One region of the Exiguobacterium sp. E4787 genome, then DNA from elsewhere that is predicted to be linked to it. Evidence: predicted binding sites of a transcription regulator. Region 1 holds the regulator's gene; each other region holds the start of a gene.
What was found. Region 1 encodes LexA, which represses DNA repair genes until DNA is damaged. Its sites were predicted from a motif close to CGAACATATGTTCG; they were not measured.
Positions count from the first base shown of each region.

Region 2: uvrB (excinuclease ABC subunit UvrB) is a predicted target of LexA. The motif match lies at 1,835-1,848, and genes of this name have one in related genera.
Region 3: KNP80_RS15615 (YolD-like family protein) is a predicted target of LexA. The motif match lies at 1,218-1,231, and genes of this name have one in related genera.

Region 1 is NZ_JACSLY010000001.1:79,186-84,023, reverse strand. It holds gene glnA (type I glutamate--ammonia ligase) at 1-666, shown strand, start outside; gene KNP80_RS00435 (DNA alkylation repair protein) at 823-1,926, shown strand; partial or broken gene KNP80_RS00430 (P-loop nucleotide/nucleoside kinase family protein) at 1,947-2,477, shown strand; gene KNP80_RS00425 (metal-binding protein) at 2,563-3,003, opposite strand; gene lexA (transcriptional repressor LexA) at 3,003-3,623, opposite strand; gene KNP80_RS00415 (hypothetical protein) at 3,829-4,065, shown strand; gene KNP80_RS00410 (YneB family resolvase-like protein) at 4,138-4,782, shown strand.
Region 2 is NZ_JACSLY010000005.1:36,372-41,209, forward strand. It holds gene uvrB (excinuclease ABC subunit UvrB) at 1-1,781, opposite strand, end outside; gene KNP80_RS15965 (TSUP family transporter) at 1,896-2,222, shown strand; gene KNP80_RS07300 (sulfite exporter TauE/SafE family protein) at 2,223-2,780, shown strand; gene KNP80_RS07305 (MIP/aquaporin family protein) at 2,882-3,589, shown strand; gene glpK (glycerol kinase GlpK) at 3,620-4,838, shown strand, end outside.
Region 3 is NZ_JACSLY010000027.1:1,503-6,340, reverse strand. It holds gene KNP80_RS15620 (JAB domain-containing protein) at 429-884, opposite strand; gene KNP80_RS15615 (YolD-like family protein) at 1,255-1,596, shown strand; gene KNP80_RS15610 (IS30 family transposase) at 1,797-2,756, opposite strand; gene KNP80_RS15605 (heavy metal translocating P-type ATPase) at 3,105-4,838, opposite strand, start outside.

The sequences.
Region 1 (4,838 bases):
AAATATGGTCTTCACGCGACGTTCATGCCGAAGCCACTCTTCGGTGTCAACGGTTCAGGGATGCACGCCAACATGTCGCTCTTCAAAGGTGACACGAACGTCTTCTACGACCCGAACGGCGACATGGAATTATCAGATACAGCCCGCGCCTTCACGGCAGGGATTCTCGAGCACGCTCGTGCGTTCACGGCTGTCTGTAACCCGACTGTCAACTCGTACAAGCGCCTCGTGCCTGGTTACGAAGCACCTTGCTATGTAGCATGGAGCGCGCGCAACCGTTCACCACTCGTTCGTGTACCGGCGGCCCGTGGCCTCTCGACGCGTATCGAAGTGCGTTCGGTTGACCCAGCGGCGAACCCGTATCTCGCCTTGTCGACGCTCTTGGCTTCTGGCCTCGACGGAATCGAGAAAGACATGACGGCACCGAAGCCGATTGACAGCAACATCTACGTGATGGACAAGCCAGAACGTGTTGCCAACGGAATCGATGATCTTCCGGCTACACTCTTTGACGCACTCGAAGTACTCCGTGCCGATAAAGTCGTGATGGATGCTCTCGGTGACCACATCGGTGAACACTTCCTCGAGTTGAAAGAAATCGAGTGGGATATGTTCCGCACCCAAGTAACAGAGTGGGAACGCGATCAGTACATGACGCTCTACTAAGTCGATGAACTGGGGACGTTAACCCTATCAATCAGAGTCCTGAATGAGTTCTTCTTGTGAAGACTCGTTCAGGACTCTTTTTCTATCAGTCTATATAATGAGGAAGCATGTATGGCTAGATGAGCGGACTAGACGAAACTGAAGGAGGTGGAAGACGTGGCAGCACCGTTAAGAGAGGTATATCATGAGGACTTTTTGCTAGGATTTGGACGACGTGTACAATCCGTCTACCCATCGTTTGACATAGAGGCATTTGTCGCATCGATCGTAGATGAGTCATGGGAAGCGTTAGCGCTGAAAGGGCGTATGCGCCGTATCTCGACAAAGCTCGGGGAGTACTTACCTCAACACTACGAGTCGGCTATAGACGTCTTGATAGAAATTGCAGACGATTGTGTCGGCTTTCCATATTTATTCTTTCCCGACTTCGTAGAAGTGTATGGACAGGCGGAAGAACATTGGGAACGCTCGATGTCAGCGCTCGAACTCTTCACGCAGAAATCGTCTTCGGAATTCGCGATCCGACCTTTTCTGCTTCGTGATTCGACGCGAGTGATGAATCGTATGATGGCATGGGCCAAGCATCCGAATGAGCATGTGCGGAGATTGGCGAGTGAAGGCTGCCGCCCTCGTCTTCCGTGGGCGGAATCGTTACCGATGTTCAAAGCAGACCCGGCTCCAGTGTTGGCGGTTTTAGAGTTATTGAAAGAAGACCCATCATTATATGTAAGGAAAAGTGTCGCTAACAACCTCAACGATATCTCGAAAGATCACCCGGAAGCCGTGCTCGCGGTCTCGCGTCGATGGCAGGGCGAACATGATCATACCGATTGGGTCATCAGACATGGGTGTCGAACATTGATCAAATCCGCTCACCCCGACGCCTTAACGCTGTTCGGTTATGCGCAAGAAACGGATTTAACCGTCAACGCATCGATTTCGATACATCCGAACATGCTCAGTATCGGGGAGGCGTGCGAGATTCAATACGATGTGTCGATTCGTCCAGGCGATGCTGCATATATTCGGGTCGAATACGCCATCGATTTCATAAAAGCGAACGGGAAAGCGAGTCGTAAGGCATTTCTGCTAGCGAATAAAATCGTCGCCGGGGGTGCGCGACTGGTAGCGAACAGGATGCACAGTTGGGCAGATTTGACGACGCGCCGACATTATCCGGGTGAGCATCGTGTCGTTTTGCTGGTCAATGGACGCGAAGTCGCTGAGAATCATATCATGTTGTATAAACGCGATGATTGAATCATACTTTGCGAAACAATATGATGTCAGCACCCAAATCTGTGTGGACAGGAGAGATGATCACGATGGGAAAAGGAATATTATTTTTTCTTTGTGGGAAGATGGGGGCAGGGAAATCAACGGTATCCAAGCGACTCGAGCTCGAAGAGCATGCGGTACGGTTGTCCGAGGATGAGTGGTTGCAGGCACTTTATCCTAATCAGATTCATATGTTCGAAGATTACTGACGACACTCTGAACTGCTCAAACCAATCGTAGAAACAACTGTCCAGCGTATGCTTGAAGTAGGGACAAATGTCGTGATGGATTTCCCTGCCAACACAATCGGTCTACGTCAATGGTTTCTTGTCATAGCGAACAAGGTTGGGGCAGACCATCAATTGATTTATCTGAATCTTAGCGACGAGCAGTGTATGAGACGAATTGCTAAAAGGCGGACAGAAATGCCTGAACGGGCAGCATTTGACACAAAAGAAGTGTTCAATCATGTCACTTCATTTTTTGAAGCACCTTCTGAGTCGGAAGGAATTCGAATTGTCGAATATGATTAATCCGTTAATATCTTCAGACGTTTAAAAAGGGCAACCCAGTCTAATAGACGGGTTGCCCTTTTGGGTGTATGGCATAAGCATTTGCTTAAAACGCACGTTTGAAGAACGTGGACGCATAGTCGAGCGTCGTATGTAGCGTCGTCGCGAAAGCGAGTCCGAAGAAGCATGCTGCCCCGTTCAGGTCGAGCCACGATCTGACAGCTTCCTCATACGGCGTGACCGTGAGCACGAGCGTGAGCGGGAAACCGAGATAGATGACCCGGATCAGATCGCTCAAGAGCGGAAAATGCGAGAATAACGACCGATGGGGCATAATCTTCACATAAGGGAGCCAAAAGCCCCGAAGCGGTCCCCATCGATAATAGGCGTCCGACTTTAAGTCAAGGTCCGGGGAGAGCCAGAACGTCCCGATTAGGGCGCCAAGCAGGAACACGGTCGGAACATCGATGTCAATAAAAGGCGTGGCAATCGCAAGAGCACCGATTGCCACGAGATTCGTACGGGTATGTGTCTTGCCACTAGCCATTAGTGAATCGTGCGGTATACACCGATGACCTTCCCTAAAATCGACACGTTATCGAAATACATCGCTTCGAGCTCGTCGTTCTCCGGCTGGAGGCGAACTTTCGAAGCTTCTTTATAAATCCGCTTCACGGTCGCTTCACCTTCATCCGTCATGGCGACGACAATCTCTCCATTGTCGGCCGTGTTCTGTTGACGGACGAGGACACGGTCCCCATCCAAGATCCCCGCGTTAATCATAGAGTCCCCTGAGACAGAGAGCATGTAGACGTTGTCGGAACCGACGACGTGGGCCGGGAGCGGGAAGTGCTCTTCCACGTTCTCAATCGCCGTGATCGGCGTACCGGCCGTGACTTTCCCGATGACCGGCACGTACATGACGGCATCATGGTCTTCCACGACTGACATCTCTTCATCTAAAATCTCGATGGCACGTGGCTTCGTCTTGTCACGTCGAATCAATCCACGCTTCTCTAGACGGTCCAAGTGGCCGTGGACGGTCGAGCTCGATGCGAGTCCGACTGCCTCTCCGATTTCACGAACGGAAGGTGGATACCCTTTCGCCCGGACCTCGGCTTTTATAAAATCAAGAATCTGTTGTTGTCTTGCTGACATTTTTTTCAATGGATTTCACCTCGATTATGTCGAATAACCTGCGAACGCATCCTATTCTTTATGGGTTTAGTTTAACACAAGAACACATGAGCGCACAAACATTCGTTCGTTTTTTTCTACTTGACCGAACAGAAGTTCTTGTTTTATGATGAGAACAGATAAACGAACAGACGTTCTCGAGAACGTGTATTCTTATTCCCAGGAGGTAATCGTTATGAGAGACACAATCAATGGAATCATTTTAGTCGGCATGTTGGCACTTGGAATGTTCGCGTTTTATATGGTCGGGGAGATGCGCCACGACGTCGATGTCGTCGCGACCGAACCGGTGATCGAGCACAGCGTCGAAGAAGAAGTCGCCTTGACGGAGGCCGAGTCGCTCGAGGCACAGCTTCTCGCCGAACGCGCTGAGAAAGAAGACGACAAGACGACGTGGTTCGCCGCCGAATAATCTTTTCTGATTGCGAACAGCCCCCGAAACTGTGTATCGTAGAGGGCGAATGGAAAGAAAGGAAGTGACGGGATGCGAGTCGTCATTTATTGTCGCGTGTCGACGAACAAGTCCACGCAAGAGACGTCACTCGGTCGCCAAGCGGACGAACTGACGCGGATGGCGAAACGTCTTGACGCCGAAATCGTCGATGTGATCAGTGAGCAAGAGAGTGGGTATGAGGTCAATCGGACGGGGTTGCTCGATTTGTTGGAGCACGTCTCGACGTCTAATCTCGATGCCGTGCTCGTGAGCGATGACAGCCGCCTCGGACGAGGGAACGCGAAAATCGCCATCTTGCATACGCTCATGAAACATAACGTCCGCTTGTTGACGATGCAATCGTCCGATGAATACGTTTTCTCGGATGCTGAGAAGATGGTGCTTGAAATTGTCAGTGTCGTCGAGGAGTACCAGCGTAAAATCCATAATGCGAAAATCTCACGCGGCATGCGTCGGGCGGTCGCGAACGGGTTCAACCCGCACCGCAACATCCAACATCACGATCAAGGCGGTCGGAGCCGAATCGAAGTCCCGATTGAAGAAATCGTCCAACTGCGCGAGCGCGGACTGACGTTCGCTGAAATTGCCGCCACGCTACGTGGTTTTGGCTATGAGGTGTCGAAAGCGACCGTGAACCGTCGTTATTTGGAGCACGTATCAGTGCCAGAAACTTGATTCCTGCTCGCTGATTTTGTACAGTAGAAGAACAAATTCAGTAGAGAGGGGGCGAG
Region 2 (4,838 bases), on a different contig from region 1:
TCTTTACGGATCGTCTGCGGCGTGATGCCGTGTTCTTCATTATAGGCTTGTTGAATCGAGCGACGACGATCGGTCTCTTCAATCGCGCGCGTCATCGAGTCGGTCATCTTATCAGCGAACAAGATGACGTGCCCGTTCGAGTTCCGCGCCGCCCGCCCAATCGTCTGAATGAGCGATCGGTCCGAACGGAGGAACCCTTCCTTGTCGGCGTCTAGAATCGTGACGAGACTCACTTCCGGGATGTCTAGTCCTTCCCGCAGTAAGTTAATTCCGACGAGGACGTCGTATTTTCCGAGACGCAGGTCACGGATGATCTCAATCCGCTCGAGCGTCTTGATTTCAGAGTGCATATAGTTGACCTTGATGCCCGCTTCACGCAGATAGTCCGATAAATCCTCGGCCATCTTTTTCGTGAGCGTCGTCACGAGGACGCGTTCGTCCTGTTTGATGCGGTCGCGAATTTGGTCCATCAAGTAGTCGATTTGTCCTTTGATCGGATGAATCTCGATCGTCGGGTCGAGCAGCCCTGTCGGCCGGATGATCTGTTCGATCATGTGCGGGGTATGCTCGAGCTCGAACGGACCTGGTGTCGCCGAGATAAAGATCGCTTGCGACAACTTCTTCTCGAACTCGTCGAACTTGAGCGGACGGTTATCTTTAGCTGAAGGCAGGCGGAACCCGTGGTCGACGAGCACTTGCTTCCGGGCCTGGTCACCGTTATACATGCCGCGTACTTGCGGGAGCGTCACGTGCGACTCATCGGCGACGAGTAGGAAGTCTTTCGGGAAGTAGTCGATGAGCGTGTACGGCGTCGCCCCTGCCTCGGTCAAGTTCAAATGACGCGAATAGTTTTCGATGCCTGAACAGTAGCCCATCTCACGCATCATCTCGAGGTCATAGTTCGTTCGCTGTTCGAGACGCTGGGCTTCAAGCAGTTTGCCTTCCTCGCGGAACTTCGCGAGCTGTTGTTCGAGCTCGGCCTCGATGTTGACGATCGCTTTTTGCAGCTTCTCGTCGCGGGTGACGAAGTGGGACGCCGGGAAGATTGAGACGTGCTCGCGGTCGGCGATAATCTCGCCGGTGAGCGGGTCCATCTCGCGGATGCGATCGATTTCGTCTCCGAAGAACTCGACGCGCAAGCATTGTTCGTCGCGTGACGCCGGGAAAATCTCGACGACGTCACCTCGGACACGGAAACGGCCGCGCTGGAAATCGATATCGTTCCGTTCATATTGGATGTCGATCAGTTTGCGAAGCATCTGGTCGCGCCCCATCTCTTTCCCGACACGGAGACTTATGACGAGACTGTTATATTCTTCCGGGTTACCGAGACCGTAAATACAGGAGACGGAAGCGACGATGATGACGTCGTCGCGCTCGAACAAGGCCGATGTCGCCGAGTGGCGGAGTTTATCGATTTCATCGTTAATCGAGGCGTCTTTCTCGATGAACGTGTCGGTCGACGGCACGTACGCCTCCGGCTGATAGTAGTCATAATAACTGACGAAGTATTCGACGGCATTGTTCGGGAAGAACTCTTTGAACTCGGAGTAGAGCTGTCCGGCGAGCGTCTTGTTGTGGGCCAAGACGAGCGTCGGCTTCTTCACTTCTTGGATGACGTTTGATACGGTGAACGTCTTCCCTGTACCGGTCGCCCCGAGCAACGTCTGATATCGGTCGCCGCGATTGATTCCTTCGACGAGCTGACGAATCGCTTCCGGTTGGTCGCCGGCCGGCTTATATTCTGATTGTAAGTCAAACGGAACGCTAATCTTATCCATGTATATTCCTCGCTTTCTGTACCTTGCATAGTACCTTGATTATATCACATACACGAACAAATATTCGCTTCTGACATGCTTCCCAAATCGTTCCGCTTTTCGTTATCATGGAGAGTGAATCTAAACAGAAACGAGTTGGTCGTCATGTGGTCGCTTCTCTTTATCCCGCTCGGTGCCATTGTCGGCGCCTTGTCCGGATTTTTCGGCATCGGCGGCGGTGTCATCATCGTCCCGGTGCTGCTCTTTAGTGGATACTCGGCGGCCGAGGCCGTCGCTACGTCGCTCTTGTTCGTCGTCGGGACGAGCCTGTCCGGCGCCAAGAAACATACATCGCTCGGCAACGTGTCCTGGTCGACAGGCATCACGGTCGGTTTGGCCGGTGCCGTCACGGCGCAACTGTCGAGCCGGCTTGTCCTCTCGATCTCGGGGACATACGACTGATTGCTTAACCTATTTTATCTGGCTATCCTATCTTATTTTGCCGTTACGCTATTAAAGAAAACATCGAAACCGCAGAAGCCGAAAAAATCATCGCTGCTTGCCGCCCTCGTCATCGGGATGATGGCCGGACTGTTGTCGGCTCTGCTCGGCATCGGTGGCGGCTTCATCATCGTCCCGCTCCTCGTCAGTTGGCTCGACTTCTCGACGCATCGCGGGGTCGGGACGAGCCTGGCCGCCGTCCTGTTCATCTCGCTTGGCGGACTCGTCGGCTATCTCCCGTCGCTGTCGCTCGACTATATGACACCGCTCGCGTTGGTCGTCGGGGCGTTCATCGGGGCCCCACTCGGCGCTTCGCTCACGAATCGTTATCACGATAAAGAGATTTCCACCCGGCTCGCCTGGTTGTATGTGGCCGTCATCGTCTCGATCGCGCTCGACCTCGGTGCCGCCCTCTACGCGCCGCTTGCATACGTCAGTTTGGCGATCCTGCTCGCTTTTCTTGTCGGGATTGGACTCGACTTCAGACGGCGTATTGTCAATCAAAACCACTTTTCATAAGAAAAGTGGCTTTTTTTGCATATTCGGTTTTGAAACGCTTACATTTGGGGCATATAATGAAGTGGTAAGCCAAATTTAATATGGAAGGAAGGGAGTATCACATGTCAGCATTCGTCAGCGAAATTATTGGTACAATGCTACTCATCTTGCTCGGTAACGGTGTCGTCGCCGGCGTCGTCCTCCGTCATTCGAAAGCGGAGAACGCAGGTTGGGTCGTCATCACGTTCGGTTGGGGCTTCGCCGTTATGATCGGGGTATACGCAGCCGGAATTTATGGAGGGGCGCACTTGAACCCTGCCGTCACGGTCGGGCTCGCGACAGCAGGCTCATTCCCTTGGGCTGATGTGCCAGCCTACATCTTGGCACAGTTTATCGGGGCGTTCATCGGGGCCGTCCTCGTGTTCGTGCACTACAAACCGCACTATGATGTGACCGACGATCCGGGTGCCAAACTGGCCACCTTCTCGACCGCACCAGGGATTCGTAGCACGCCGTTCAACTTGATCGGGGAAATCATTGGTACGTTCGTTCTCGTCTTCGGAATTTTGTCATTCGGGGCCAACACGTTCACGGACGGCTTGAATCCGCTCATCGTCGGTTTCCTCGTCGTCTCAATCGGTCTCTCACTTGGTGGTACAACGGGATATGCCATCAACCCGGCACGTGACCTCGGGCCGCGGATTGCGCATGCGATTCTTCCAATCAAAGGCAAAGGGACGTCGGACTGGGGCTATTCATGGATTCCGGTCGTCGGACCAATCATCGGGGCGGTCATCGCCGCATTGGTTTACGGCATTCTTGTCCCATAATCTTTCTAATTTCTAAGGAGGCACTCTCATATGGAGAAAGAAAAACGTTATATCTTAGCACTTGACCAAGGAACGACAAGCTCACGGGCCATCATCTTCGACCATGACGGGAAAATCGTCACAGTCGCGCAACGTGAGTTCAAACAATACTTCCCGAAACCGGGCTGGGTCGAGCATAACGCCAACGAGATTTGGGGTTCTGTCCTCGCCGTCATGGCCGAGGCGTTCGGGTCGGCTGATATCGATCCAAAAGAGATCGCGGCCATCGGAATCACTAACCAACGGGAAACGGCCGTCGTCTGGGAGAAGTCGACAGGACGCCCAGTCTATAACGCGGTCGTCTGGCAATCGCGGCAAACGGCTGGCATCTGTGACGAGCTGAACGCGGCCGGACACGGTGACTTATTCCGCGACAAGACAGGCCTCTTGATTGACGCCTACTTCTCAGGAACGAAAGTCAAATGGATTCTCGACAACGTCGAAGGTGCGCGCGAGAAAGCGGAAGCCGGCGACCTCCTCTTCGGGACAATCGACACATGGCTCATCTGGAAACTGTCAGGCGGTCACGCCCACGTCACGGATTACTCGAACGCCTCACGGACGCTCATGTACAACATCTATGAACAGAAGTGGGACGATGAGCTCCTCGAGATTTTGACAGTACCAAAATCGATGCTCCCAGAAGTCAAACCGTCGAGTGAAGTATATGCCAACACAATCCCGTACCACTTCTTCGGATTCGAAGTACCAATTGCCGGTGCGGCCGGTGACCAACAGGCTGCCCTCTTCGGTCAAGCTTGCTTCGAGTCTGGCGAAGGGAAAAATACGTACGGGACAGGTTGCTTCATGCTCATGAACACGGGCGAAGAAGCCGTTAAATCGGACCACGGGTTGCTCACGACAATCGCTTGGGGTTACGGCGGCAAAGTCGAATACGCGCTCGAAGGATCAATCTTCGTCGCTGGTTCAGCCATCCAATGGCTTCGTGACGGACTCCGCATGCTCAAGTCGGCGAAAGATACGGAACAGTACGCTAACCGTGTCGAAACGACTGACGGCGTCTACGTCGTCCCTGCCTTCGTCGGTCTCGGTGCGCCGTATTGGAACTCGGACGTCCGCGGTGCCATCTTCGGCCTCACACGCGGTACGGAGAAAGAACACTTCGTCCGGGCGACGCTCGAGTCACTCGCTTATCAGACGCGCGACGTCTTGACGGCGATGGAACAAGATTCTGGCATCGAGTTGAAGA
Region 3 (4,838 bases), on a different contig from region 1:
CAAAGTTCTGTACTTTTCGTTGCATTATTGTGCACATTTGTATTGCAAAATACAGTTGATAGCCTCATGATACCTCGCATCCACGCAATCAACATCTCGGCTTATTTCACGTAAGCCCTGGTGTTGTTTCAAACAAGCCCTAGGGCTTGTTTAGAAATCATGGTCATTTTCAATAAACAAACTATGTTGTCACTTCTACCATTTCATCAAACAATCTTCTTATGAGACAGACCAAAACAACGTCCAATTTTCACACACGAACCATCTCGTTTTCGTTATACGAAAACGGACCTTTTCCCGGATTCCGCCCCACGGATCCAGGCGAGAGCAACGCGAGTCGCCCATCCCGTCAAAGAAAAACGTACGTTTTTCGTCCTTGCCCTTCCCGGACGGACCGGGACCGGTCCCCCGGCCCCACTCCATTCCGTTCAACCCATGTAACCTCGCTGTTTCATGCTGACGTACGACTCGTCCGCTCCGAGGATGAGATGGTCGAGCACCGGGATGCCGATGAGGTCCCCCGCCTCATGTAACCGTTCGGAGACGAGGATGTCCTCCCGGCTCGGCGTCGGGTCCCCGCTCGGGTGCTGATGACAGACGATGAGGCACGAGGCGTTGTTCAAGATGGCGCATTTGAAGACCTCCCGTGGGTGGACGACACTCGAGTTGACGCTCCCGACGTGTGCCCGGTGGACGCCGATGACCCGGTTCTTTGTGTTGAGCATGATGACGAGGAACACTTCACGGTCGTCGTCCCCGATGAACGAGGAACCGATTTGTCGGGCACTGTCCGGTGATTGGATGATGGCGTGCTCGAGAGCGACCATCTCCTCGCGAATCTCTTGTTTGATACGAATGACCTCGATGATGGATGTAAGTTCCATGATGGTTTGTCCCCTTTCGGATAAGCCGAGCTCAGAACGAACACCGTTGTGCGTCCTGTTGACGGGAACGAAGCGAGCGTCGGGAGACGGTGCAAGGGCGACCGCAGGGAGAGCCTCAAAAAAATGCGTAGAGCAAACGGAGGGACAGGCTTCCGGAGCCAACGAGCGAAAAGCCTCGCTTTGAGCCTAAAGCGAAGGAAGACGGCCTGAGGGCGCGTCATTTTTTTGACGTCCCTTGCACCGAAGACCAGCGAGCTAGAGTACGGAAACAGGACGCACGGATTACCAATCACGAAAAAGGCTGTTCAAACGGGACAAATCGGGTATAAAATAAGAACAAACGTTCGTTTTATTGAGAGGGGTAATTATTATGACGATGTATCGCGATCGGGGCGAATTGAAATGGATCCCATTCCTCATGCCCGAGCACAAGGCGCTACTGACGAAATACTATAAAGAGATTCAAAAAATTGAGATGCCAGATATCGATGAACAGGTCCTATCGGTCTATGAGAATGTGCTGAACGACGCGATCTTCAGCGGAGATTTGGTAGAGGTAAAATATGTGGAGAAGCGGGAGATGAAACGATTCAGAGGATTCGTGCACCGGACGAACTACATGGAGCGGACCGTCGAGCTGGCCAATCAAAGGGAAGGGATCATCCATGTGCCGTTCGAGGCAATCATTCACGTCGAACAATCGATAGACTAACGCCCTGGCGGTTGTTCGAAGTCTGCGTCACGAAACGTAGTGTCGTTCCTCGACTTTTTCAGAAATAAAAAGGGCGGATAAATATAGTTTTTTCGCATCTAAACTAGACTGCTATAATAAAAAAGAAGACTTTGACTTTTATAAATACCATCTTTTTATAAATAACGAAAGAATCTAAAACATATTGGAGGTTCCGTTTGTCAATTTAAGCTAGACAGATCGACTCCATTCAGGTGACTCAAAAATGCCTCCAACGGTGTGCGGTAATTCAGTGACTTTCTTGGGATGTTATTCCGCTTGTCGGCCACCGACGAAATGAATGTTTGATCCACCTGGTTGAAGTCCATTTCCTTTGCCAAGCCGTCTTTCCGCAGGAGCCCGTTGGAGTTTTCATTCAAGGCGCGCTGAGAAGGCGTGCCGGGATCCGCAAAGTAAATCGAGACGTCGTGCCGGTTGCACAACGGTTTCCAATTGGAGAATTCCTTGCCGCAATCAAACGTGATGGATTTGAACAGATTTCTCGGGACCCCTTGGAACCACTGGTTCAACGCAGTTTCAATATCGCAAGCCTTGCGTCCTGCAGGCTTCAGGGCGATGATGACTTTCGTCAGCCGTTCGACCAGCGTGATCACCGCACTTTTGTGGCGGGCACCCACAATGGTGTCGCCTTCGATATGCCCGAACTCTTTTTTGAACGACGGGTTGTCGGCTTCCCGTTCGGAAATATGGCGTTTGAACGCCTGTTTTCCCCGGCGTTCCTGGTGTCCATTGGGTTTCCGTTTTCCTTTCATCGGCAGCGTGGCGGCGTCAAAGACCTGATTTTTGAACATGCGATAGATGGTGCGCGCGGAACAATCGATGGCCGTTTCTGCCCGGCCGACAATGACATCCGGCGTCCAGCCCTGCGCCACCTTGTCTTGAACATAGGCCACTTGTTTCTTCGGCAGGACAATCTTCCGCCGGCCGCAGCGTTTCTTATTTTTCTTGTATTGCGTGTAGAAGTCGAGCGCTGTATGTCCTGATTTCAGGAAATTGATGACGTTGTAGATTGGCTGCCTGGAACGGTTCATCAACTTAGCAATGATCGCTACAGGTATATTTTGGCGGTGGTAGGATTCTATCATCACCAGTTCATCCGTGGTAAGATGGGTGTAGGTCATTCGTGATCACTCCTATGTTTTTCTTTGGTCGGAAAATACATTGTGAGTGTACCACGAATGGCTTTTTCAATTGTCTAGCTTAATTTTACAATCGGCTATTAATGAATGAATGATTAATTTTTGAAAACTTTTTTGTGTTAATTGAATTTAAGTAGAAAAGAGAAGAAGCTTTTGGGCTTCCTCTCTTCCGATAATATCTCATATGTTAACTATAAAAATATATTTAATTATCCAAAGTCTTCAAACCTCCGTTTGACTTTAACCTAATACAAAACTGTGCCCCCAAGGTTAAAGAAAATTCAACTTTTGGGAGGCAGCACTTTTCGTGTACGACAATTAAACACGGTGTTAAACAGCTCTATTTCTTAGTTTCAATGTCATCGCATTGATAGCCACGATAACCGTGGACACGGACATCAGAACTGCTCCTGCGGCAGGAGCCAACGTAATCCCAATGGAGGCTAGAACACCCGCCGCTATGGGAATGGCAATAAAGTTATAACCGGCTCCCCACACGAGGTTCTGTTTCATTTTACTGGTTGTTTTATTGGCCAATTCGATAAAGGATTCAATATCGCCTGGATCCGACTGAGTCAAAATCACATCAGCGGAATCGATGGCGACTTGAGTTCCGGCACCGACTGCTATCCCAACGTCTGCTATTGCAAGGGATGGTGCATCGTTGACGCCATCGCCGACCATGATAACCGTTTGTCCATTATTTTTCAGTGATTCCACTAAACCATATTTATCTTGCGGTGATTGATTGGCTCTGTATTCAATGCCCAGTTCCTCTGCTACTCCTTGGGCAGCCGTTTCATTGTCACCTGTAGCCATAATCGGTTTTATATTGTAATGCTTCAATGCCTGTATCAGCGTTCTGCTCGTTTCTTTCAATTCATCGCCTAATGCGACCGTACCGATCGGATTCCCGTCCTCAACTAGTATACTTAATGTTGCCCCTTTGGGAACATCCACCGCTACATCTCTTCCAAGTGCCTTTTGGCTGATCAATTCGTATTTGCGGCCATTGGCGTTTCCTTCTATACCCGCACCCGACACAACATCAATCGAATCAAAGTGGACAGGCTGAATCCCTTGTTTCTCAGCGTATTGGACGATTGACTGGGCGATTGGGTGGCTGGACCCGCCTTCAATCCCTGCCATTAACGCCGCGATTTCGGCTTCGGTATGTTGACCATCCAGTGTTTCCATGTTCAAAACTTTAAATTCGCCAGTAGTCAATGTACCCGTTTTATCCAGTATCATTACATCAGCCTTAGTTGCCAGCTCCAATGCTTCGCGGTCTTTCACCAACAGCCCGCGGCTTGCACCTAAACTGGTGCTTCGTGCAATAACCAGCGGAATGGCAAGGCCGAGAGCGTGTGGACATGCAATGACTAATGTCGTAACCGTAAAAAGAACAGCGGTTTGAATGTCAGCAATGTACAGCCAAACGACAAAAGCGAGGAAAGCCGCCGCAATGGCGATATAAAACAGCCAGCCGGCTACTTTTTGAGCCAGATTTTCAGCTCTTGAAGGTTGATCCTGCGCCTGGCTTATCAGGGTTTGTACTTGGGAAATGAACGATTGGTCGCCGGTTTCCTGTACTTCAAGATATAAGATGCCTGCACCGTTCGTGGAACCGCCGATCACTTTGTCTCCGGCTCCTTTTTCAATGGGTTTAGATTCCCCCGTCAGCAAAGCTTCATTGATCCGCGAGGTGCCTCTTTTGATGATGCCATCGGCAGGGACGTTTTCTCCGGCCTGAACCCGTACAAGGTCTCCGACTTTCAGCTCATTTACGGGACGCGTCTCGATCGAATCATCTTCCAATACCACATGTGCATCTTTCGGCACCAATTCGGCGAGCGATTTTTGCGCGTCTCCTGCTTCTCCGATAGCCTTCATTTCGATCCAGTGTCCAAGGAGCATGATCAACAGCAAGGACGCGAATTCAAAGAAGAAATCCATGATGTGATCGCCGGTTACGTAGCGTGCCAGCACGGCGTAAATGCTGTACAAATAGGAAACGGATATCCCTAATGAAATAAGGGCCATCATGCCCGGTGCTTTTTCCTT